Regions from separate parts of the Lactobacillus sp. IBH004 genome, predicted to be linked through region 2. Evidence: predicted binding sites of a transcription regulator. Region 2 holds the regulator's gene; the other holds the start of a gene.

Region 1 (8,412 bases), 810 kb from region 2:
TTGCGGAAGATCTGCATTAATCTGCGTCAGGTCACCGCCACCAGTTGACAAAATTATGCCATGATATTTTTGACCTAAATTTTTGATGATGGTTGCAGTAATTGAACCGCCCACTGCAACTAGCACTGCTTGACAGTCCTTAAAGTCATCATAATTATTAATCAAGGTTAAGTGCAGCTTAGCTGCAAGTTTTTGCGCTGTATGATGTTGTCCACCGTCAAAAACATAGATGTCTTCACTGGGATTTTTAGCATTTAACAAGCCCTTAATAATTGCGGCGCCAATCTTACCAGCCCCAATAAAGCCAATTTTCATCACTTATTCACCTTTTTAAAAGTCTGTTTGATCTGGATCATTTGCTAACTTACCTGCTCCATGCAAACCATCAAGTTTAGCCATATCTTCTTCAGATATAGTAAAGTCAAAGACTTGTAAGTTGGATTCAAGACGCTCGCGGTGGACCGATTTTGGTAATGGAACAAAGCCATGTTGCAACGACCAGCGTAACAGGACTTGTGCTGGACTTTTATCATAGTGTTGGGCTACAGAAACTACTGTTTCGTTGGCAAATAAATCTCCTCTGCCTAGTGGTGAGTAAGCCTCACTCAGAATACCCAGTTCTTTGTTATAAGCTGTTACGTCTTCCTCCATATCACTAGGATTCAAGTAAATTTGATTGACGGCCGGACGAATTTTGGCAGTTTTCAGTAATTCAGCCAAATGCTTGCGTCTAAAGTTAGAGACTCCAATTGCACGAATTTTTCCTGCTTGCACTGCTTCTTCCATTGCCTGCCAGCTCTCCGCATTTAACTCAGCCCAGTGATCACGTACAGGAGCCGGATTAGGCCAATGGATTAAATACAAATCAAGATAATCCAAGTCTAACTTAGTCAAGCTTTCGTCAATGGCAGCTTTAGTTTTTTGATAGCCGTGATGATCGTTCCACAACTTAGTGGTTACAAACAAATCATGTCTGTTCACTCCACTTACTTTGATTCCCCGGCCAATACTTTCTTCGTTACCATATGCGGCAGCAGTATCAATTAACCGGTAGCCCAGATCCAGTGCATTCTCAACGGTTTTTTGAGCAACTTCACCGTCAGGAGTTTGCCAGGTTCCCAGTCCGATAACCGGTATTTTGACGCCATTATTTAGTTCATAAGTATCATTTAAAGAATGAATTTTGCTAGTCATAATTTTTCACCTCTCCCATCATTATACCGGATTGAACTATACTTCTACAGTAAAAGATAGCAATTATTGCGGTTGTTTTTGGAAGTCGCTTTTAAGTAAAGCCACAAATTCAGGATAGGTAGTTACTTCGTATAACGGATGCAAGTTCATCGTATTTTTCCGTTTCCGGTGGTTATACCAAATACTGTCAAAGCCATATTTTTCTGCACCTAGTATGTCTGACTGCAAACCGTCACCAAAGAAAACTGTTTGTTCCGGGCCGATTTTAGTATGAGCAAAAAAGTAATCAAAGATACGGGCATCAGGTTTAGCAAATCCTGCTTCTTCTGATGTCACAATCAACGAAAAATAATTAGCGATTCCGGCTAATTGTAGCCGATGTCTTTGCATATATGCTTCGCCATTACTTAAAATAGTCAATGCATAATTTTGTTTTTTGGCATAGCGTAAAGTATCAACTACACCCGGGAGCAGTTTATGTGCTTCGCCAAAATAAGAGCGGTATTCGTTCATTACTGCTAAGCCGTCAATTTCAATCCCGAATTTAGATTTAATAAAATTGGCAAAAGCTATTTTACTCAGCTGCTCATAGTCGATCTTGCCCTGCTCAAGCTCACGCCACAGACCTTGATTATATGCATGATAGTCCCGCTGCAGCTCATCAGTTAACGGCCATTGGTGCGCTTTAAAAAGACTCTGCAGAGCAAAACTTTCTGTAGCAGCAAAGTCAATTAAGGTATCATCAACATCAAAAATTATTTGTTTATAACGCAAGCATGTTCTTCCTCTCCAACTATTCCTCAGAATATAACACGTATTCACTAAAAATTAGTGTGGAGATTCATTATAACAATATTTCACAGCTAAAGAACATAATTAACTATTTTTAAATTTTGGGTTGCATTGCTACTGCTATTTCACAAAATAAGCTATAATATCCTTTAATTTTAGCAAAAGGGGTGATTGAGCATGTTTACACTATTATTGATTTTTTTTCTCATTTGGCTTTTTGTCAAAATGGGTATTGGCATCTTTAAAATTCTATTTTTCCTTCTGACTTGTGCTCTGACCTTCTTTTTCTTTGTTCAATTACTGCTTCCGGTAGCTGTTTTTCTGGGAGTCATTTTTCTCATATTTGCCCTAGTTAGACGCTAGTTTATCTCCAAAATTAAACATATATTCAAGCATAATAAGTATCACTTTTAACTTATTATGCTTTTTTATATTTGCGAATGCTATATGATTTTTTATTAACCTCGATAACTTACTCGCACATCACGTTGTGACTTTTACTTGTGTTTGAGACTAAATTTTTCTCTATCAAATACAAGATATTGTGGTATAGTTCTAGTGGACACCATAGATAATGTATCTGTGGAACAATAATTAATTTTAAGGAGTGACTTTGAATATGAAAAATACGAGCATAACGTTGGATCAGGGCTACATTGATCAAGTGAAACAAAATGTCACCCCCCATTGGGGAGAACTTGGCTGGGTTACTTATAAACGAACCTATGCCAGATGGCTTCCGGAAAAAAATCGTTCCGAAAATTGGGACGAAACGGTTAAACGTGTAATTGAGGGCAACATTAACCTTGATCCTCGTCTCAAAGGCACTCCTTCAAAAGAAGTAGTCGCTGAACTAACAAACGAAGCCAAGGATTTATTTAAACTAGTGTACGGTTTAGGAGCAACGCCTTCTGGACGTAATCTGTGGGTTTCCGGCACCGACTACCAAAAGCGCAATGGTGACTCGTTAAATAATTGCTGGTTTATTGCTATTCGGCCACAAAAATACGGTGATAGCCATATAGTTCCCGACTATTTAGGTCAAACGCAAGAAGCAGTTTCAATGCCTTTTTCATTTCTTTTTGACGAATCAATGAAAGGTGGCGGCGTTGGCTTTTCTGTTGTCCAAGACAATATTAAAAAGATTCCTACAGTTGATAATAAAATTGATTTAACGGTTGTAATTGATAAAAAGAGTGCTTCATACGCTGATTCAGTTAAACTTGGTGCAACGGATAAAGATGAATGGGCCAAGCAAAGCAAGGACAAATCAGATTACGTTTATTACAATTTGCCTGATACTCGCGAAGGTTGGGTTTTAGCTAATGCCCGTTTAATCGACATGCACTTCAATCAAACTAATCCCGAGAATAAGACCAAGCTGGTACTTGACATCAGCAGAATTCGTCCTTACGGAGCTAAAATTCACGGCTTTGGCGGTACCGCTTCTGGTCCTATGCCATTAGTGGAAATGTTTTTCGATATTAACAACATTATTAACAACCGGGCTAGTGGCAACTTAACTTCTGTTGATTGTACGGATATCTGCAACCTGATTGGTAAAACAGTCGTTGCTGGTAATGTAAGAAGGTCAGCGGAACTAGCTTTAGGTACAAGCACCGACCAAGACTTTATCACTATGAAACAAGATAAAGACAAACTTTACCACCACCGTTGGGCCTCAAACAACAGTGTAGCCATTGATTCTAACTTTGATGAATATGAACCAATCGCAAACGGTATTAGAGAAAATGGTGAACCGGGAATAGTTAACCTGGATTTATCTCGTAATTATGGCCGGATCATTGACGGTTATCAAAAAGATATTGACGGTGATGTTGAAGGTACGAACCCTTGTGGAGAAATTTCCTTGGGTAATGGTGAACCATGCAACCTGTTTGAAGTATTCCCGTATATTGCCGAGCAAGAAAACTGGGATTTAAAAGATGTTTTCAGAATGGCAACTCGCTTTGCTAAACGAGTAACCTTTAGTGACTACGACTGGGAAATATCCCGCAACATCATTTCCAAGAACCGGAGAATTGGTGTTTCAATGTCAGGTATTCAGGACTGGCTCTTAAATGATTTAGGTCACCGCGTTGTTACCGGCTTTGAAGACAGCGTTGATGAAGAAACCGGTGAAAAGATTAAGAAGCCAATTTACGATCCTCAAGGAATTAAAATGGTCACTTCCGCTTACCAAGCTGTCGTTGATGCTGATAAAGAATACAGCAAGACTTTAAGCTGCAACGAGTCAATTAAACATACTACTGTTAAACCTTCAGGTACTGTGGCCAAATTAGCGGGAGCTTCTGAAGGAATGCACTTCCACTACGCCGGCTACCTCATTCAACGGATTCGGTTCCAAGCTTCTGACCCACTGCTTAAAGCGCTCGATGCCTGTGGTTACTACTCAGAACCAGATATTTACTCACCAAACACAACTTGTGTCGAATTCCCATTGCGTGCTGCTCACGCTGACAGCAAGAACTTTGCCTCAGCTGGCACGGTTTCAATTGAAGAACAGTTTGCAACACAAGCCTTTTTGCAAACTTACTGGTCAGATAACGCAGTCAGTTGTACGGTTACCTTCCAAAGCGATGAAGGGGACAAGATTACACCACTGTTTAAACAATATCGGCATGTGATTAAGTCAACTTCTTTATTGCCATATTATGGTGGCTCACTGAAACAAGCGCCAAAAGAACCCATTGACAAAGAAAAATATGAAGAAAGAAAAGCTGAGATCACCGGTGATGTTGCTCAAGTATTTGCCGAGCAAAATGATGATCAAAAAGATTTGGAGTTAGTCGATCAAACCGACTGTGAATCTGGTGCATGTCCTGTTAAATAAATTAAGTAGGCGAAATCTTAGTCATGAAAAAAAGTAAATTACCAGTAATTGCCAGCGTAGCTGCTATTTTTGCCTTTAGCCTATCCGGCTGTGAGAATAACCAGACAAAGCCAAAACCCAAGACAAATAATATTTCTGTTAGCTATGTTTTAGCTGCTAAAAATGATACTGAAAAAAAGACAGTTAAAGTGCCGCAAAAATCTACTGTAATGACCGGTTTGAAAAAGGCGTGGAAAGTTGACAGTAATAAAGGCTTTATCACGGCAATTGACGGTAAAAAACAAAATGCTAAAAAGAAAATTTACTGGACTTACACTATCAATGGCAAATACGCTACCAAGGGTGCTAACCAGCAAAAAGTCGCAAATAAAGACAAAGTTAAGTTTACTTTAGCCAAAATGAAGTAAAACTATTGGCCGTGCAAGTGACTAAGTACGAACTATTTTAGTGCTTGCACAAAAATATTAATAGATTGGGAGTTTATATATGAAAAGAAGCAAATTATCAGTTTTGACCGGAATAGCCACCATTTTTACCTTTACCTTTGCAGGCTATGAAACAACTCAAAATGTCCAACAGGTTGAAGCCAGCAGTAAGATCAAAGTTACTTACACTCTAAAAGTACATAATAAGACCTACAAGAAGAAGACTATTAAATTGCCAAAGCATTCAACTGTAATGCGTGGTTTAAGGAAATGCTGGAAAATAAAGAGTGACCATGGACTTATTACTTCAATAGCTGGTAAGAGCCAAAATCCAAGTAAAAAAATCTATTGGACTTACAAAATAAATGGTAAGTTCGCTCAAAAAGGTGCCGCAATCCAAAAATTGGCAAATAAAGATAAGGTTAAGTTTACTTTAGCAAAAGTTAATTTCTAATTTGTTATGGCACGTAATTCAACTAAGAAATTAGCATTACTAGCGATTTTAACAGCCATGTGCGTAGCGCTGAGAATTTTTAAAATAATTCCTGTGCCTAATGTCCAGCCGGTAACCGATATTTTAATGATTGTAACGTTGAATATCGGCTTCGGCTTTGGCTTTGCCTTAGCTCTTTTAACCATGGTGGTCTCCAACATTTACTTAGGCTTTGGCATTTGGACTGTGGCGCAAGTTTTAGCCTTTGGCGGCTGCGTCTTAACCGTTGCTTTGCTGGATAAATTCACGCCATTGAAAAAGCATTTTACTTTGCAACTGATTCTCGCCGTTTTTCTCGGTTGGGAATATGGCTGTTTTGTCGACTTTGGTATGTCTATTTTCGGCGGCTTTAACGCATTCTTGGCCTACTGGGCTGGTAGTTTAGTCTTTGATACCTACCATGCCATTGGTAATTTGGTATTCTACCCGATTCTCTACAAGCCACTGAATATTGCGCTTGATCATTACAAACGGAGGCTTTTATGACGATTAAAATTTATACTAAGGTAGGCGATCAAGGCTTTACCAAACAGGTTACCGGTAAAATGGTTCCTAAATATGACCTGCAAATTGTTGCTGTCGGTGATATTGATGAACTTGATTCATACCTCGGTGTCGTAATTGCCAATTTGTCTGCCAAATGCCAAGAATTGCATGATCCTATCCAAAACTTACAGCGGGACTTATATGAACTAGAAAGCGATATTGTTGTCAAAAGGCACGAAGAGATTACACCTGAAACAGTAACCAAGCTAGAAAAGGAAATCGACGAACTTAATAAGAAAATACCCCAAACAACCCATTTCATTTTGCCTGGCGGTTCGATTACGGCAACTCATTTACATTATGCTCGGACAGTTGCCAGACGGGCTGAACGTTCCATGGTTAAATTAAACGCCGAAGAGCAAAAGTTAGCTCCTGCTTGTTTAAAGTATATCAACCGTTTATCAGATTACCTTTTCATTCTAGCGCGCTATGCCAACGTACTGGATGGCGTGCCTGAAGTCAAAAGTAAAATCAAATAAGTTTATTAGCATTTAAAAAAGTGAAGTAGTTCCAACCAAGAATTACTCCACTTTTTCTTTATCTTAAATTAGTATTTTACTGCCACCAGAGTTTAATTAAACCTTGTGTGCCCAAATCACCTAAGTGCTTTTCATCAACAAGTATCTCATATAACTTCTTAGCTTCTGCAGTCGCCGGCAAGTCAATTTTCATTTCTTTTGCTGTCTCTAAAGCAATGCGCAAGTCTTTCAAAAAATGCTTACTGAAAAAGCCTGGAGTATAATCACCCTTTAAGACGCGCGGACCGTAGTTACTTAAACTCCAGTTAGCAGCACTACCAGCACCAACAGTTTTAAGGACGGCTTCAAGATCAAGGCCGGCCTTTTTGGCATAAACCAGCATTTCTGTCATGCCAGTCATTGTTCCTGCAATCATGATCTGGTTAGCCATTTTAGTATTCTGTCCCGCACCAGCTGGTCCAAAATAGTGAACTTGCTTGCCGAAATCCTTAAAAATAGGTTCCAAGCTTTGGTATGCGGACTCATCACCACCAATCATGATGGTCAGTATACCGTTTTTCGCTCCGAGGTCACCGCCTGAAACGGGAGCATCAAGGACTTTTGCACCCTGCTTTTCACCTGCAGTGAAAATCTTTTGCGCTAAAGCCGGCTTGGAAGTGGTCATGTCTACCAGATTTTTACCCTTAACTTCAGCTTGTAAAATACCGTTATCGCCGAAATAAACTTGCTCAACATCAGTTGGAAAACCAACAATCGTGAAAATGGTATCAGTTTGTTCAACTACAGCTTTAGGATTTTCACACCAAGTAGCACCTTTTGCAACCAGATTATCGGTCTTACTCTTTGTCCTGTTATAGACCCACAGCTCGTGACCAGCTTTTAATAAGTTAAGGCAAATTGCGTTACCCATTACGCCAGTGCCAATAAAACCTATTTTCATAATCAACATCTCCCTTATTAAAACGTTTTCTGGACAATTTAATCATACCACTAACTTATCTTTAATAAGCAGGTATTTAGATTTTGATTAATAAATAGTTCTGCCTGTCCACCATATTCCGGCATCCCTAATAAAGTAAAATTCTTGATGGCCCACTTGCACTTAGATATGCACTCTGATTTATGCACAAAATGATATTTGATTATATTTTCCAACAATACTAATACAGTTTGATAAAAACAGTTTAAGCCTCATTTTAATGCTTTAGCAGCTTTAACAAAATGCCGCGCTTCCTTATAAGCCTGTTGTTCAATGCAGATCATTAAGAGATTGTAAATTACTCTTAATAATTCTTCTTGCTGGCGCAGCCTTGAAGCGCCCTTTAATTTTTCAACTATTTTTTACCTATTAGCAAATTGCTTTTCAAGTCATAAATCAGGATTAAATCAATTGCAAACACACCTGTAATTATAGTTTAAACGGTGCCATATCATTTTTAACTAAAAAATTAGTTTACTATTTGACTTAACCTTAACTTTAAGTACTACAATTTTGATAATTATAAAATTTATCATGCTGAACATAGCAATTTATAAATGTCAGCTCGTTACCACAATAAAGTATTTTATAATTATAATTAATAAATATGAAACAAATTAGTGCAGGAGGCACTTTATATGAACAAACAT
Region 2 (8,412 bases):
TGTACGGTGATAACTCGGTTAAAAGCGATTATGATGTTTACGGCAAAGGTAAAAGCGTCCATATTCCAGAGGACGATCAGGTGTTGTTCAACCATTTGGCTGGCAAAATTGAAGCAATCGCAAACTTAAAAGATACTCTGCTGGCTAAACTAAAAGAACATGAGCAAGACGATCTTTTTGCCAATATTGAAATCCCTGTAGCCCGAGTTCTGTCTGTCATGGAAATAAACGGTATCAAAGTCCAAGCTGATACCTTAACGCAGCTCCAAGATGAATTTGCGGTTGACCTTAAGAAAATGGAAAAGCAAATTTATGATGAAGCCGGTGAAGAATTTAATATTAATTCACCTAAACAATTAGGTCATATTTTGTTTGAAAAAATGGGCTTAAAGCCTGTTAAAAAGACTAAAACCGGTTATTCGACTTCAGTTGATGTTTTGAATCAGTTAAAAGATGAAAACCCAATTATTGATCAAATTTTGACTTACCGGCAAATTGCTAAAATCCAGTCAACTTACGTCAATGGCTTACTGGATGTTATCCAAAAAGACGGTCGGGTTCATACCAGGTATTTACAAACATTGACTGCTACTGGTCGTTTGTCCTCAGTTGATCCTAACTTACAAAATATTCCCACCAGAACGGAAGAAGGAAAGCAAATTAGAAAAGCCTTTGTGCCAAGTGAACCAGATGGCTACATTTTCTCTTGTGACTATTCTCAAATTGAATTACGAGTCTTGGCACAGGTTTCCGGTGACGAACAAATGCAGGAAGCTTTCAGAACGGGTTATGACATCCACGCTCATACGGCTATGAAAATTTTTCATCTGAAATCAACTTCTGACGTTACGCCGTTAATGCGTCGCAGAGCAAAAGCGGTAAACTTCGGTATTGTCTATGGTATTTCTGATTATGGCTTATCTAAAAATCTCAATATCAGTCGCAAACAAGCTAAGGAATTTATTGATAATTACTTTGAACAATATCCGCAAATTAAGGATTATATGGATAAGGCAGTTCAAGTTGCCCGTGAAAAAGGCTATGCCGAAACAATTATGCACAGAAGGCGCTATTTACCTGATATTCATGCCAAGAATTATAATGTGCGGTCATTTGCGGAAAGAACTGCGATTAACTCACCAATTCAAGGTTCAGCTGCAGATATTATCAAGATTGCGATGATTAACATGCAGAAAAAATTGGATGAGATGCATCTTAGAACTAAGATGGTGGTTCAAGTTCATGATGAATTGATTTTTGATGTACCAAAAGATGAATTAGAAACAATTAAAAAGATTGTGCCAGAAGTTATGCAGTCTGCTGTGAGACTTGATATTCCTCTTGTAGCTGATTCTGGTTATGGTCACAATTGGTTTGATGCTAAGTAAGGAGTAATTTTAATGCCCGAAATGCCAGAAGTTGAAACTGTCAGGCGGACACTACTTCCCCTGATTAAGGGAAAAACGATTAAAGAAGTAACTGTTTGGTATCCTAAAATAATAACTGGTGATGCAAAAGAATTTAAAAAGCAGTTAGCTGGTAAAAGAATAGAAACAATTGATCGTTATGCTAAGTATTTGCTTATTCGTCTTAGTGGTCATTTAACTGTGGTATCGCATTTACGCATGGAAGGTAAATATCGTTTAGTCAAAGTAAATACCAAAAAAGATAAACACGATCATGTGCAAATTGTTTTTAACGATAATTCTGCTTTGCGTTACAATGATGTGCGTAAGTTCGGGCGCATGCAGTTGATTACAACGGGCACAGAGAAAGAAAGTACCGGTATTGGCAAATTAGGCGCTGAGCCAAATTCACAGGCGTTTACAGTTTCATACTTGCAAAAAGGCCTAGCTCGTAAAAAGAAAAATATCAAAAATACCTTGCTTGATCAGTCAGTTGTGGCCGGTCTTGGTAACATTTACGTAGATGAAGTTTTGTGGGAAACAAAAATTCACCCATTAAGTATGGCTAATAGTATCCCAGCAAAAAAAGTAGCAGAACTGCATGATAATATTAATTCGTTGATAGAATTGGCCATAGCAGAAAGGGGCACTACTGTTCATACATATCTTGATGCTAATGGCAAGACCGGCGGTTTTCAAAAAATGTTGCAGGTCTATGGTCATAAAGGCGAACCTTGTGAACGTTGCGGAACCCCTCTTGAAAAAATTAAAGTAAACGGCCGGGGCACTACTTTTTGCCCTAAATGTCAGGTGATTTATAAATGACAACTATTTTGGGCTTAACTGGTGGAATAGCCAGCGGCAAAAGCACAGCAGATATCTTTTTTAAAGAAAAGCACATACCCGTGATAGACTGTGACCAAATAGCTCATGATATTTTAAATGTTGGTAATAAAGGTTATGAATTGGTTAGAAAACAGTTTGGTCTCCAAATAATTAATGAAGATCAATCAATCAACCGATCAGTTTTAGGCCAAATAGTTTTTAATGACGCAAAGCAGCTTGACATTCTTAATAAAATTACCCATCCGTTGATTTTTAAAGAAATACAAGCTAAAATTGCGCTAAGCAAGGTTGCTAAAAAGCCTTTAATTATTGTAGATGCACCAGTTTTGTTTGAAGCAAATGGCCAAAAATATTGTGACTGCACTTTATTAATTGCCATACCTGAATCTTTGCAGTTAAAGCGGCTGATGTTAAGGGATCATTTAAGTAAAGATGCTGCTTTGAAACGTATTCGCAGTCAGATGTCCTTGTCTCAAAAAGAAAAACTAGCTGACTTTGTAATTAATAATGTTGGTACAAAGCAAGATCTGAAATATCAACTTGAGCAGTTGCTTCTTAAAATAAAAGAGGAGTATTAATATGGAATGTCCTAATTGTCATAAAAATGCATCAAAAGTAATAGATTCACGTCCCAGTGATGAAAATCGTGCAATCAGACGGCGGCGTGAGTGTGAAAACTGTGGCTTTCGTTTTACTACGTTTGAAAGAGTCGAGACGACACCACTACTAGTAATCAAAAATGATGGCACTCGTGAACCTTTTAACCGGAAAAAAATTTTACACGGCGTCATGGCTGCGGGACAAAAGCGTCCTATATCTAGTTCGCAATTTGAAGAATTAGTTGATCATGTAGAAAACAAAGTACGTCAGCAAGGAGTTAGTGAGATTTCTTCCAAAAAGATTGGTCAATTAGTAATGGATGAACTGGCTAAAATTGATGATGTCGCTTATATTCGTTTTGCCTCTATTTATCGTGAATTCAAAGATATGTCCAGCTTCATGAAAACCATGGAAGATATGATTGCGAAAAGGGAGAAAGGTAATTAATTATGTTTGAGACAAATGATCCCAAACAACCATTTTTCATTGCTAACAGGGTGGATATTTTTCCGAAGGATTTACGGGTTTTAATCAAATTATACCAGCCGCTCATAGGATCTCTGGCGCTGGCAGTTTATTTAAGCTTAAATGAAGACTACAATCCGCAAGCGATGCTCTCTGATGCCAAAGGTCTCTATTTTTTGCAGGAGCAAGCCGACTGCGATATCAAAAAATTATTTCCCGCGTTGCATAAACTTGAAGCTGTCGGTTTAATTGAAAGCCATTTGCTTGCTAACCAAATTATGGGTCAGGTTTTATGTTTTAAACTTAAAAGTGTTCCTTCCAGCAGTGAGTTTTTTACCACCGCACTTTTAGCAAGTTTATTAAAAGAAAAAGTGGGTGTTACAGCCTTTAATAAATTGAGCCATGAGTTTGCTAGAGAAACTAAGCAAAGTCAAAGCAGCATCAGTGGAATTAAGGAAGCACCTAACGTATCTGCATCCTTTATGGAAGTTTTTCATTTACCTGACCAAGAAGCAATTGATCCTTCTATTGATGTGAAAAAAGCTGCTAAAGAAAACAGTTCTGTTTCTAAAGCTTTTGCTACCGTCAATGATCAAGAGCATATTGACTGGGATTTTATGAAACAGCAATTTGAAATTTATCAAATCGCGGGCAGCGAAATTGATCAGAATGAAGATGCTATTCGAGCTGTTATGCGCATGTACGGACTTTCCGAGCAAGAATTTGTTGATGAAGCAATACCTTGCTTACATGGTGATTATCATTTGAATATGCGTCAAATTAAGCAATCTATCGCTAACAGTATTCATGGAACTGATACGCGCCGGCATTTGCCAAAAAAAGAAGCACTAACAGACAAGCTTGTCAATAATAGTCACTTAAATGAAGATGAACAGCAGCTATTGCAGAAAGCTCAATCTGATACTCCAGCCCAGTTTTTGTATCATTTAAAAACTGAGCGGAATGATTTTGTTGATGCCAGTGAATATCAAGTGCTTGATAATTTATATAACGATAAGGGAATACCGGCAGAATTGCTTAACGTTTTGACTTATGCTTGTTTAAAAAGTGGTCCTAATATCTCTTTTCGCCTGGCAAATAAAATACTTCATGATTGGCTGCAACACGGGGTAAAGACTGCAAGTCAAGCCTTGGAATACATGGACAAGAGAAAAAGGGCACAAAAGCAAAGAAGCAATCGGTATCATGCTTATACTGCCAGAAAAACGGTTGAAAAGGGCACTGACTGGAACAAGCAAAAGCCAAAGGTAAAATCGGATGTTTCCAGTGCAGAATTAAAAGAATTTTTCAAGAATTTTGAAGATCAAAACGGCATGAAGTAGGTGAAATAAAATGCAACCCATCAAAAAACTTATGGTTAAAGGACAAACAGCTAAAGCAGATGAGGAAAGTACAGCTAAAATTAAGCAAAAAGTATTGGCTGAACCCAAAGTGCAACAATTTATCAGCCAGCACCAAGAGCAGCTTAACGACAGCATAATTGATAAAAGTCTGCCCAGCCTGTTTGAATTTTATCTTAGCCAACATAAAAAAGACCCGGTAACTCAAGGATACTATCCTGATTTAATCATGAATAAAAATGCCATTAGTCTCAAGTTTGTTCCCGAGGACAGTAAGCTGATTCATGATAGGGAAATTAGTATCAAGAAACACTTGCGCTTAATTAATTTACCTGAGGGATTGCATGATATTCGTTTGAGTCAAATTGAATTGACTCCCGCAAGAAAAGAAGTAATGACAGCTATTCAAAAGTTTTTATATCATTATGCGCGAGATATTCATCAAAAGGGCTTATATTTATCAGGTAATTTTGGTATTGGTAAAACCTATATATTGGCGGGACTGGCAAATCAGGTTGCTGCTATGAACAAATATGTTGTTTTTTTGCATGTTCCTACTTTCATTGCCAGTCTGGCAAGTCATTTTAATGATAATAGTTTACAAGATGAAGTTCAAAAAATTGCAAATTGCGATTTATTAATACTTGATGATATTGGTGCGGAAAATTTGAGTCAGTGGTCACGCGATGAAGTTTTAGCAGTAATTTTACAAGCAAGAATGGATAATGTTTTGCCAACCTTCTTTTCGTCCAATTTTGCTATGAATGACTTAGAAGATCATTTTAAAGAGACCAAAAATGCCATTGAACCAGTAAAGGCTGCCAGATTAATGGAAAGAATACATTCTCTAGCCACTGAAATTGTAATTTCTGGGCACAACCGGCGACATTAGTGACTAAAAAGTCTAGTTTGAATTTTTTTAATGAAAATATACTTGCATTAAAAAATTATTGGGTTATAATTAACTGCAATGAATGAACATGTTGTAATACGATTCAGAGAGAGAAGCATTATTCTGGAAGCTTCCATTAGTGTTACAACCCACTCATTCGTACCTGAAATTAAAAAATGGGTTGGATCCGTTATAATCTTGAACGAGATAGTCTGGAGTCCAGACTAAATTTTGGGTGGAACCACGTTAATTAACGTCCCAGTGCTTAACTGCACTGGGATTTTTTTATTTATTTGATTTTGGAGGAAAAAATGAGTTTTGCAATTACTTTGCCGGATGGTTCTAAAAAGGAATATGAAGATGCAGTATCAGTTTCTGCTTTAGCACATGACATAGGTACATCCTTAGGTAAGGCTGCTATTGGAGCAAAAGTAAACGGTCAAGTTGTTTCTTTGGATTACAAATTAAATAAAGATGCCGAAGTTGCAATTATTACAGACAGGGATGAAGCAGGCTTAAATATTTTACGGGCTACAGTAGCTTTTGTATTTGAAGCAGTTGCTAAAAAAGCTTATCCTGAGATTCATTTTGGTGAGCATGCGGCGAATGAAGATGGATTTTTGGTTGATACTGACAAGGAAAACCAGATTAAAGTTAACGAACTTCCGGAATTAGAGAAAGCAATTAAAAAGGTTATTAAGGCTGGAAATAAAATTGCATCTTCTTCCATGTCAAAAGCGGAATTATCTGAAATTTTTAAAGATGATCCGTATAAGAGTGAATTACTAAAAGCAGAAAAAGATGACCAAATTCATGTATACAAGCTGGGAGACTTCATCGACTTTGGCTTCGACGCGTTACTGCCTAATACAGGAAAGATTAAGCAGTTTAAATTATTATCTGTTGCTGGTGCTTATTGGAAGGGCCAATCTTCTAACCCAATGCTTCAAAGAATTTCCGGTACAGCCTTCTTTAAAAAAGCTGACTTAGATGCCGATATTAAGCGTCGTGAAGAAATTAAAGAACGCGATCACAGAACAATTGGCCGAGATCTTGATTTATTCTTTGTAGATCCCAAAGTTGGAGCTGGTTTACCTTACTGGATGCCAAAAGGTGCCACGATTCGCCGAGTAGTTGAACGTTACATCATTGATAAAGAGGTCGCTGACGGTTACCAACACGTTTATACCCCAGTGCTTATGAACGTTGACGCTTATAAAACATCAGGCCACTGGGCACACTATCGTGATGACATGTTTCCACCGATGGATATGGGTGACGGGGAAATGCTTGAATTGCGACCAATGAATTGTCCGTCCCACATCCAAATTTATAAGCATCATATTCGTTCATACCGCGAGCTCCCAATTCGCATTGCAGAATTAGGCATGATGCACAGATATGAAAAATCTGGTGCTTTGTCAGGTTTGCAACGCGTAAGAGAAATGACTTTGAATGATGGTCATACATTTGTAACCTTAGACCAGGTTCAAAGTGAATTCTCTAAGATTTTGACTTTAATTCTGGATGTATACAAAGATTTTGACATTACCGATTACTACTTCAGACTTTCTTATCGTGATCCGAAGAATACTAAGAAGTATTTTGCCAATGATGAAATGTGGGAGAGAAGTCAGTCAATGCTGAAAAAGGCAATGGATGATATGGGCCTTGATTACGTTGAGGCTGAAGGTGAGGCTGCATTCTACGGTCCTAAACTTGATATTCAGACTAAGACTGCTTTAGGCGCTGATGAGACCATGTCCACTATCCAACTGGACTTCATGCTCCCTGAACGCTTTAACTTAACTTATGTTGGTCAAGATGGTGAAGAGCATCGTCCAGTTATGATTCACCGTGGTATTGTTGGAACTATGGAGCGTTTCATTGCTTACTTGATTGAAATATACAAGGGTGCTTTCCCAACCTGGTTAGCTCCAGTTCAAGTTGAAGTAATACCTGTTAACCTCGACGCTCATTCAGATTACGCTAAGAAAGTCCGTGATGAGCTCAATAAGAGAGGTTTTAGAGCTGAAGCCGACTTACGTAATGAAAAATTAGGCTACAAGATTCGTGAATCACAAACACAAAAAGTACCGTATACTCTTGTTTTAGGTGACAAAGAACTCAAGGACAACAGTGTTAACGTTCGCCGCTATGGTACTGAAGAAGAAGTAGCAAAGAGTTTTGACGAATTTCTTCGTGAAATTGAACAAGATGTTAAATCATATTCACGCAATGAATAAAAGAGTAAAAGCTAATAAAAATAATTTATATAGATGGCAGAAATAATTTGAAAACTTAAACCATAATATAAAACCGCTAAAATTTGCACGTCGAGTAACAAAATGTAGTGTTGACGGGATGCACTTTTGATTAATTAATCAATTGATAAGGAATAGGTTGGATAGTTAAATTAAAACTGCTAAAAGGAGCATTAATTATGTCAATGGTAGAATTTCATGACGTGCAGAAATTTTATGGCAAATTTCACGCGTTGCATAATATCAATTTACAAATCGATAAGGGTGAAACTGTTGTTTTGATTGGACCTTCCGGTTCTGGTAAAAGTACGCTTATTAGAACAATAAATCGGTTGGAATCAATTCAGGGTGGCAAGCTGATAGTCAACAATCAGGATTTATCCAATCCCAAGACTGATTCAAACAGATTGCGTCAAGATGTGGGAATGGTTTTTCAGCATTTTAATCTCTATAAAAATAAAAATGTTTTGGAAAACGTCATGTTGGCGCCCAGAATTGTAAGTCATTTACCGGAAGACGAAAATAAAAAGCAAGCAATGCATCTGCTTGATATGGTTGGCATGGCAGATAAGGCCCAA

What was found. The regulator NrdR, encoded in region 2, represses ribonucleotide reductase genes. The targets are predictions, from matches to a motif close to ACACNATATATNGTGT.
Region 1: a site for NrdR is predicted at 2,519-2,534, ahead of nrdJ (ribonucleoside-triphosphate reductase, adenosylcobalamin-dependent). Genes of this name have one in related genera too.

Annotation. Positions count from the first base shown of each region.
Region 1 is NZ_CP110217.2:98,100-106,511, reverse strand. It holds gene LDX54_RS00510 (pyrroline-5-carboxylate reductase) at 1-315, opposite strand, end outside; gene LDX54_RS00505 (aldo/keto reductase) at 331-1,194, opposite strand; gene LDX54_RS00500 (YjjG family noncanonical pyrimidine nucleotidase) at 1,258-1,968, opposite strand; gene nrdJ (ribonucleoside-triphosphate reductase, adenosylcobalamin-dependent) at 2,606-4,840, shown strand; gene LDX54_RS00490 (DUF4430 domain-containing protein) at 4,864-5,247, shown strand; gene LDX54_RS00485 (DUF4430 domain-containing protein) at 5,327-5,719, shown strand; gene LDX54_RS00480 (ECF transporter S component) at 5,726-6,244, shown strand; gene LDX54_RS00475 (cob(I)yrinic acid a,c-diamide adenosyltransferase) at 6,241-6,783, shown strand; gene LDX54_RS00470 (NAD(P)-dependent oxidoreductase) at 6,860-7,723, opposite strand; gene LDX54_RS00465 (1-deoxy-D-xylulose-5-phosphate synthase) at 8,401-8,412, shown strand, end outside.
Region 2 is NZ_CP110217.2:1,253,348-1,261,759, reverse strand. It holds gene polA (DNA polymerase I) at 1-1,388, shown strand, start outside; gene mutM (DNA-formamidopyrimidine glycosylase) at 1,401-2,231, shown strand; gene coaE (dephospho-CoA kinase) at 2,228-2,830, shown strand; gene nrdR (transcriptional regulator NrdR) at 2,832-3,299, shown strand; gene LDX54_RS06295 (DnaD domain protein) at 3,302-4,660, shown strand; gene dnaI (primosomal protein DnaI) at 4,671-5,570, shown strand; gene thrS (threonine--tRNA ligase) at 5,882-7,816, shown strand; gene LDX54_RS06280 (amino acid ABC transporter ATP-binding protein) at 8,014-8,412, shown strand, end outside.